Regions from separate parts of the Fusobacterium mortiferum ATCC 9817 genome, predicted to be linked through region 2. Evidence: riboswitches for the same ligand, from Rfam matches in the RefSeq annotation. Region 2 holds a riboswitch; the other holds the start of a gene.

Region 1 (4,383 bases), on a different contig from region 2:
ATTTCTCTTTACTCCCCTCGCTCTATAAGCATATGAGATATTTCTATACTCATTTTTCACTATGGGAATAAAATTATAAGCAGCCATTATACCATAAGCAAATTTTTCTGAAAGTTTAAATTGTTGCATAAGGCTCAATATAAAATGTCTTGGATTAGTGGTATAAACAAATAAAAATCCCAATCCTGCGTAAGCTAATACTCTTGCAGAAAGCTGTAAACCACTTTCACTATTTTCCATAGTTACAACAATTTTTGTCATATCATTTATATTAGTACTTACCTCTTCACTACCATAAAAATATCCAGTAAAAAATATTCCAAGAGCCATAATTATTACTGGTAAAAATGAAATACACAGTTTTTTTATATTAACTTTTGAAATTATCATAAGTAAAATAGATATCAAAAATATTGAAAAATTAATATAGTAGTTGTATTCAAAAGAGAGAATAAGAGATATTAGAAATATTGTCAACCCTTTATATCCTGGATTTAATTTAGATATACTCAACTCTTCTCATCTCCTTATCTTTAAATTCATATATACAATCTGAATACTCAACTACTAAGTTTATATCGTGAGAAACTAAAATTATACTAAGCCCCTCTTTAGATTTTTTTGACAGAAACTCCATAATCTCCCTACTAGTTTTATTATCCTGTCCATATGTTGGCTCATCACAAAGTAAAACCTTTTGGTTTCCACACAACATTGAAAGAACAGCTAGTTTTCTCTGCTGTCCTTGACTCAACGAGTAAGGAGAAAAATTTTTATACTCGTAAAGATTAAACTCTCTAAGTAAGTTTTCAGCTCTCTCTATATTTTTTTCACTTTGATTTTTGTATACTCTATTTAAAGTAAAAAGTAGTTCATCTATTACTTTATAGGTTATAAATTGGTTTTGAGGATTTTGAAAAACTATTCCTATCTCCTGTAATAACTCTCTATCCTTTAATTTTTTAAACTCCCTACCTTCAAACAGTATACTTCCCTTTTTATATTTTACAATTCCAACTAAAAGATTTAAAAGAGAACTTTTTCCAGCTCCACTCTTACCTATTATTGAAGTTATTTTTCCCTTTGATATCTTAAATGAAAGTTTTTCAGCTAAAATATTTTTTCCATAACCTAACTCTAAGTCCTTAATCTCAAATATATTATCTCCTATTTCATCATCTATATATCTTTTTTTATCTGAAATTTCTCTATCTTCCAAATATATATTTAAATTTTCATCTGAAATTTTACACCCTCTATCTAAAGTAATTAAATTATAATTTACTTTTTTCCAAAGGGATAATCTATGGTCTATAATTATAAGAGTAGTCTCTTTTTTTCCATTTAATTCTAAAAGAATATCTATTATCTCTTGGGCTGAAAATATATCTACATTTGCAAAAGGTTCATCTAATATTATAATCTCTGATTCTAAAGCTAAAATAGTAGCTAATGCAACTTTTTGCTTTTCTCCACCTGAAAGAGTACTTATCTCTCTATCTTTTAGATATAATATTCCACACTTCTCTAATACTTCATCTACCTTTTTATCCATCTCTTCCACAGGATAATTAATATTTTCTAAGGTAAAGATTACCTCTTCCTTTACACTTTCCATACAAAATTGTGTATCTGTATTTTGAAACATCATACCTATCTTTTTAGCTCTATCCTGTGTAGAATATTTTTCTATCTCTTTGCCATCTAAAATAATATCTCCCTCTACTAATACTCCCTTATGTTCTGGATAAAGTCCAGCTAGTATATAAGCAAGTGTAGATTTTCCACAGCCAGAAAAACCAGTAATTAGATAAATTTCTCCAGAATTAAAAGAAAGAGAGAAATTTTTAACTATCTCTCTTTTTGATTTTTCTGAATATTTAAAAGTTATATTTTTACAAACTAACTTTTCCATCTTACTCCTCTATCTCGTCTTGCCCTAATCTATAACTACTTAAAGCCCCAGTTTTTGCTAATTTTTCAGCTAATAATTTAGAGATAATACCAGCAAAGAATATAGAACTAATCACTCTTACAATAAACATTCCTAAAATATACATAGGAGTAAATTTTACATATCCTCCTCTTACAAATCCCCATATAAAACTAAATACACAGGCAGCTACAGCAGCTATACACATATTTTTCATAGAGAAATCTCTATAACCTTTTCTTGCAAAAACAAGCTCTGGTCCCATTCCTTGAATTATTCCAGATAAAATAACTATTGGTCCAAACATATTTCCCATAATTACCTCTATTACAGCAGATAAAACTTCTGAAATTGTAGCTACTCCAGCTCTTTGAATAATATATGGAACAAATGTAGAAGCCATAAACCACACACCAAAAACTATCTCATAGGCATATGGAGCTAATCCAAATGGTGCTAATAGTGTCGCCATAAAATTAGCTAAATATACAGCCCATAGATAGATAAATGAAAATACCACTGAAAAAATACAAACCATTATTACATCTTTTAATTTCCAATTAAACATACTCTTACTCCTTTGTTGGACTATTTACAGAAATAGTTACTTGTAAAATATAGTGAGATAGATTTTCCTCTCCATATTTGAAAATCTCCTCTAATACATCAAAAACATTGTGTACATCTCCCTCTAATATAGAAACATAGTGAGAGCTTCTAGCAAAAACTCCTCTCTCTTTAGCTGTCATAACAATTTTTGCTATATGTTCCATATAATCCTCTTCTCCCATTGGATAGAAAGAAATTTTACTAACTACATCAAATTTTTTATCTCTAATATTTTTCTCATTTACCTTTTCATCGTCTACTTCCATAAATGAATCAGCATCAGTATCTCCAGGACACCCTTTAGAAAAAGTAGCTTCTAAAGCCATATGTACATCTTCTCTGTAAGCATTTACAAAAAGCCCTTTTACTACATCAAAAACATGCACTCTTTTTCCTCTTACACAAGTACTCAATTTATCTGTTTGTTTCCAAACTTTACTTGTATCTGTTTTTTCAAGTCCCCCTAAAATAATCTCAACAAAGTTGTCACTCATTGGGTATAATGAAAATCTAGCTCCAGATACTCCCTTGCTAGCACCTCCAATACACCATAAACAATCTTTCAATCCCATAAAAAAATCCTCCTTTTAAATTACAAAAGGAGGAATTATAAATTAATATCTTAGTTATAACTACTCCTTTCGTTGGTATTAACCAAATCAAGTTCAATGGGTTTAGAGTTTTACTCATTCTCAGCCAAAAGGCTCCCCAGTTATTATTAACAAAATATAATATATCACTTAATATTCGTTTTGTCTATAATTTTTTTATCTATTTTTGCAATACTCATAAAGTCCTCTTACATGAACTCCAGAAGCTCCCTTTTTATACCATTTACTTGAATTATTATAAGCTGTTCCAGCTATATCCATATGTGTCCAAGGTGTTCCTTCAGCAAATATTTCTAAAAATTTTGCTGCTGATATAGCACCTCCCCATCTAGCTCCCATATGTTTTAAGTCTGCTACATCAGATTTTAAATCCTCAGCAAACTCTTCATCTAATGGCATTCTCCAAATTCTCTCTCCATATTTACTACAAGATTTTTCTAAAAGAGAGTAAACTTCATCTCTATTAGAGAATACCCCTGTAGTAAAAGTACCTAAAGCTACCATCATAGCTCCTGTAAGGGTAGCTACATCTATTATCTCTGATACTTTTTCATTTCTTACTATATATGTTATAGCATCTGCTAATGCAAGTCTACCTTCTGCATCAGTATTTATTATTTCCACATACTTCCCATTCATAGATTTTATAATATCTCCTGGTCTATATGAATTCCCATTGATAGCATTTTCACAAGCTGGAACAACAGCCACTACATTTTTCTTAAGTCTATTTTTAGCGATAGCACACATAGCCCCTATTACTGTAGCTCCTCCTGTCATATCATCTTTCATATTCATCATAGAATCAGCCGGCTTTATACAAAGCCCTCCAGTATCATATGTAAGTCCTTTTCCTACTAATCCCATTATATCTTTAGAATCTCTATCACCAAAATATCTCATGACTATAAGTCTTGGTTTTGTAACAGAGGCTTTTCCTACACTATATAATAAATTCATTCCTAACTCTTGTATCTTATTATCATCTAGTACTTCAACCTCAAATCCAAACTCTTTTCCTAATTCAACTGTTCTTTCAGCTAAAGTTATTGGATTGATTATATTTGCTGGTAAATCTACTAAGTTTCTAATTACATCAGTAGCCTCATTTAAAATTAGACTCTCTTCTAAGTTAGTAAGTTCAATATTAAAAAACTCTACATCTAATTTTTCAGATTTTTTCTCCTTAAACTCATCAAAAGAGTAGTTGATATTTCCTACTATTTCACA
Region 2 (4,383 bases):
AAAAATAGGAAAGAGAGTCTTTGTTGTAGGTGGAGGAAACGTAGCTATGGATGCAGCTAGAACAGCAAAGAGATTAGGAGCAGATGTAACTGTGCTATATAGAAGAGGAGAGGCAGAATTACCAGCAAGACGTGAAGAGATACATCATGCTAAAGAAGAGGGAGTAAAATTCCAATTTCTAGTAAACCCAATAGAGATAATTGGAGATGAAAAAGGTTGGGTAAAAGAGGTTAAGTGTGTAAGAATGGAATTAGGAGAGCCAGATGAAAGTGGAAGAGCAAAATTCTCTGTGATAGATGGAAGTGAATTTATATTAGAGGGAGAAACTGTCATTATGTCACTGGGAACTTCTCCAAATCCATTGATTGCTGATACTACTAAAGATTTAGTAACTACTAGATGGAAAGGTATCGAGACAGATGAAAATGGAAAAACTTCAAGAGAGGGAGTTTTTGCTGGTGGAGATGCTGTAACAGGAGCAGCTACTGTTATATTAGCTATGGAAGCTGGGAAAAAAGCAGCAGCTGAGATAGATAGATATCTTAGAGGAAAGAAAGCGGAAAACAAATAAAAAATTATCTTGACAAAATAAAATTACAAGTATATAATTTGCTTGTAAGGATAGAAAAATTGAATAGTTGATTGCTAGGGGAGCCGTTAGGCTGAGAAAGAGAAATCTTGACCCTTAGAACCTGATATGGATAATACCAGCGTAGGGAAGCAATATGTTTACTAGATTTTTATTAATCAGTATAATTATAGCTCTGTACATTGGTACAGAGCTTTTTTTATTAGAAAAATTAGAGAAAGATTTAGGAGGAAATATGTATTCAACACAGATGGAAGCAGCAAAAAAAGGAATATTTACTAAGGAGATGGAAATAGTAGCTAGAGATGAGCAAATGAGCAAGGAAGAGCTTATGGAAAAGATAGCTAAAGGGAGCATAGTAATTCCAGCAAATAAAAACCATAAAAATATATATCCAAGAGCAGTAGGAGAGGGGACAAGAACAAAAGTAAATGTAAATCTAGGGGTATCAGAAGATTGTTGTGATTACTGTGGGGAGATGGTAAAGGTACAAAAAGCTATTGAGTATGGAGCAGATGCTATAATGGATTTGAGTACTTTTGGAGATACACAAAAATTTAGAAAAGAGCTAGTAGAAAAGTCGACAGTTATGTTAGGAACTGTTCCTATGTATGATGCAGTAGCAAAACTAGGAAAAAATATAAAAGATATGAGCGTAGAAGATCTGTTTAGAGTAGTAGAGATGCATTGTGAAGATGGAATAGATTTCTTAACTATACATGCAGGACTAAATAGAACTTGTGTAGATAGATTAAAAAATAATAAAAGACTTACAAAGATAGTAAGTAGAGGAGGTTCTATTCTTTTTCAATGGATGATATTAAATGATAAAGAAAATCCTTTCTATGAGCACTATGATAGATTACTTGAAATTTGTAGAAAATATGATGTTACATTAAGCTTAGGAGATGGATTAAGACCAGGAAGTATAGCTGACTCAACTGATGCTCCTCAAATTCAAGAGTTGATAATACTAGGAGAACTTACAAAAAGAGCTTGGGAAAAAGATGTACAAGTGATGATAGAGGGACCTGGACATATCCCTATGCATGAGATAGTTACTAATATGCAAATTGAGAAAAAACTTTGTCATAATGCACCTTTCTATGTACTTGGACCATTAGTAACTGATGTGGCACCTGGATATGACCATATAACAGCTGCTATTGGTGGAGCTATTGCTGCAGCTAATGGAGCAGATTTCCTATGTTATGTAACTCCAGCTGAACACTTAAGACTTCCAACTTTAGAAGATATGAAAGAGGGAATTATGGCTTCAAGAATAGCTGGACATGCAGCAGATATAGCTAAGGGAATAAAAGGAGCTAGAGATTGGGATAATAGAATGAGTAAACATAGAGGGGAGTTAAACTGGAATGGAATGTTTGAAGAGTGTCTAGACCCAGAAAAAGCAAAAGAGTATAGAAAATCTTCAAAACCTATTGAAGAAGAGGTTTGTACAATGTGTGGAGATCTATGCCCAATGAAGAGATGTAACGAAATTTTAGATTAAGGTGATAATATGAATATTATTTTAAATGGGGAAAAATATGAGATTTCAAAAGATAATATCACTGTGGAAGAGTTACTTAATGAATTATCAGTAAAATGGAATATAGATTTATCTGGAGCTGTTGTTCTAGTAAATGATGAAATAGTGAAAAAAAATAACTGGAAAACAGAAAAAATAGCTGAAGATTATCATCTAGAAGTTTTATCTTTCGTTTCTGGAGGATAGTTTTATAATTGATAATATAGGACAAATTTGTGAAAATTTAAGGATAAAAAGAGAAATTTATTAAATTATAAAGAGAGAATGAGTTGCTAGTAAAAAATACTAACAATATAATTGGAGGAAAAGATGGAAAAATTTATTTTAAAAGGAAAAGAGTTTAGTAGTAGATTACTTACAGGAACAGGAAAATTTGCTGATAAAAATTTAGTAGCTCCTATGTTAGAAGCTAGTGGTTCTCAAATTATAACAATGGCACTTAGAAGAATAAACTTCCAAAATCCAAAGGAGAATATTTTAAACTATATTCCAAAACATATAACATTGTTACCTAATACTTCAGGGGCTAGAACAGCAGAGGAAGCTATAAAAATAGCAAGAATAGCTAGAGAAGCTGGATGTGGAGATTTTATAAAAATTGAGATAATAAATGATAGTAAATATCTTATGCCAGATAATAGTGAAACTATAAAGGCAACTAAGGTTTTAGCTGATGAGGGATTTATAGTATTACCATATATTATGCCTGATTTAATAACAGCTAAAAGATTAGAAGATGCTGGGGCAGCAGCAGTTATGCCACTTGGTTCTCCTATTGGTTCAAATAGAGGAATACTTACAAAACCATTTGTAGAGATGTTATTAGAAAATAATAGAGTACCTATCATAGTAGATGCTGGAATAGGGAAACCATCAGATGCAGCTATAGCTATGGAGATGGGGTGTGATGCTGTACTTGTAAATACAGCTATTGCCACAGCACAAGACCCAGTTAAAATGGGAAGAGCTTTTGCACTAGCGGTAGAAGCTGGAAGAGAAGCTTTCTTAGCTCAACTAGCAGAGGAACAAAAATATGCTAGTGCTTCATCACCACTTACAGGATTTTTATTTAGAGGTGAGTAGAATGAGTTACTATGATGAACTAGTTAAATGGAAAGATTTTGATTTTGAGGGATATTTTAATTCTGTAACTGATGAAGAGATATTGAAAAGTATAGAAAAAGACAAATTATCTGTATATGATTATCTAAATCTTTTATCTCCTAGAGCAAAAAATCATATAGAAAAAATGGCTCAAAGAGCACATAAGTTGACAAGACAATATTTTGGGAATGTAATAGGACTATATCTTCCAATATATGTTTCTAATTATTGTACTAGTAACTGTATCTATTGTGGATTTTCTAAAAAAAATCATATAATAAGAAGACATATGAAATATGAGGAGATAGAAAGAGAAGCTAAAGAGATAGCAAAATCTGGAATAGAAAATATACTTCTTTTAACTGGAGAAGCTAAAGGATTAGTAGATAAGGAGTATTTAAAAGGAGGAATAGATGTATTGAAAAAATATTTCTCATCTGTATCTATTGAAGTAATGCCATTAGACGAAGAAGATTATAGATATCTAGCAGAAGATGGATTAGATGGACTTACTGTATACCAAGAGACTTATGATGAAAAAAGATATGCAGAGGTACATCTATCGGGTGAAAAAAGAAATTTTAGATATAGATTGGACACTCCAGAAAGAGGGGCTAAAGCTGGCTTAAGAACAATAGGAATAGGAGCACTATTAGGACTTGGAGATATAAGAAGTGATGCTTTTAAAACAGGATTGCATCTGAAATACCTTATAGATAATTATCCAAACAGTGAGTTTAGTATCTCTTTCCCTAGAGTAAATGAAGCAGAAGGAAATTTAAAAGATAGTTATGCTGTTGATGATATTACCTTTGTACAGATAATATTAGCCAATAGAATTTTCCAACCAACAGCAGGAATAACTCTATCAACTAGGGAGAGTGCTTATATGAGAGACAATCTATTACAACTAGGAATTACTAAATTTTCAGCAGGTTCAAAAACTGAAGTAGGTGGTTATTCACACGAAAATGAATCAACAGCTCAATTTGATATAACTGACAATAGAAGTGTAGAAGAGATAGTGGAAGCTATTAGAAAAAGAGGATTAGAACCTAAGTATAAAGATTGGGAGACATTATTATGAAAATAGGTATAGCTGGTACAGGTGGGATAGGCTCAAATGTGGCTATGCATC

What was found. Region 2 has a riboswitch for thiamine pyrophosphate ahead of thiC (phosphomethylpyrimidine synthase ThiC). Riboswitches for the same ligand answer to the same signal wherever they lie in the genome.
Region 1: linked by a shared signal. The riboswitch ahead of FMAG_RS05110 (YkoF family thiamine/hydroxymethylpyrimidine-binding protein) and the one ahead of thiC (phosphomethylpyrimidine synthase ThiC) in region 2 are both predicted to bind thiamine pyrophosphate.

The regions. Positions count from the first base shown of each region.
Region 1 covers NZ_GL987988.1:860,859-865,241, reverse strand. Annotated here, with positions in the region: gene FMAG_RS05125 (energy-coupling factor transporter transmembrane component T family protein) at 1-513, opposite strand, end outside; gene FMAG_RS05120 (ABC transporter ATP-binding protein) at 500-1,915, opposite strand; gene FMAG_RS05115 (ECF transporter S component) at 1,917-2,501, opposite strand; gene FMAG_RS05110 (YkoF family thiamine/hydroxymethylpyrimidine-binding protein) at 2,506-3,114, opposite strand; TPP riboswitch at 3,162-3,263, opposite strand; gene FMAG_RS05105 (leucyl aminopeptidase) at 3,310-4,383, opposite strand, start outside.
Region 2 covers NZ_GL987994.1:745,379-749,761, forward strand. Annotated here, with positions in the region: gene FMAG_RS13140 (bifunctional dihydroorotate dehydrogenase B NAD binding subunit/NADPH-dependent glutamate synthase) at 1-571, shown strand, start outside; TPP riboswitch at 638-736, shown strand; gene thiC (phosphomethylpyrimidine synthase ThiC) at 825-2,102, shown strand; gene thiS (sulfur carrier protein ThiS) at 2,112-2,327, shown strand; gene FMAG_RS13155 (thiazole synthase) at 2,451-3,224, shown strand; gene thiH (2-iminoacetate synthase ThiH) at 3,226-4,332, shown strand; gene thiF (sulfur carrier protein ThiS adenylyltransferase ThiF) at 4,329-4,383, shown strand, end outside.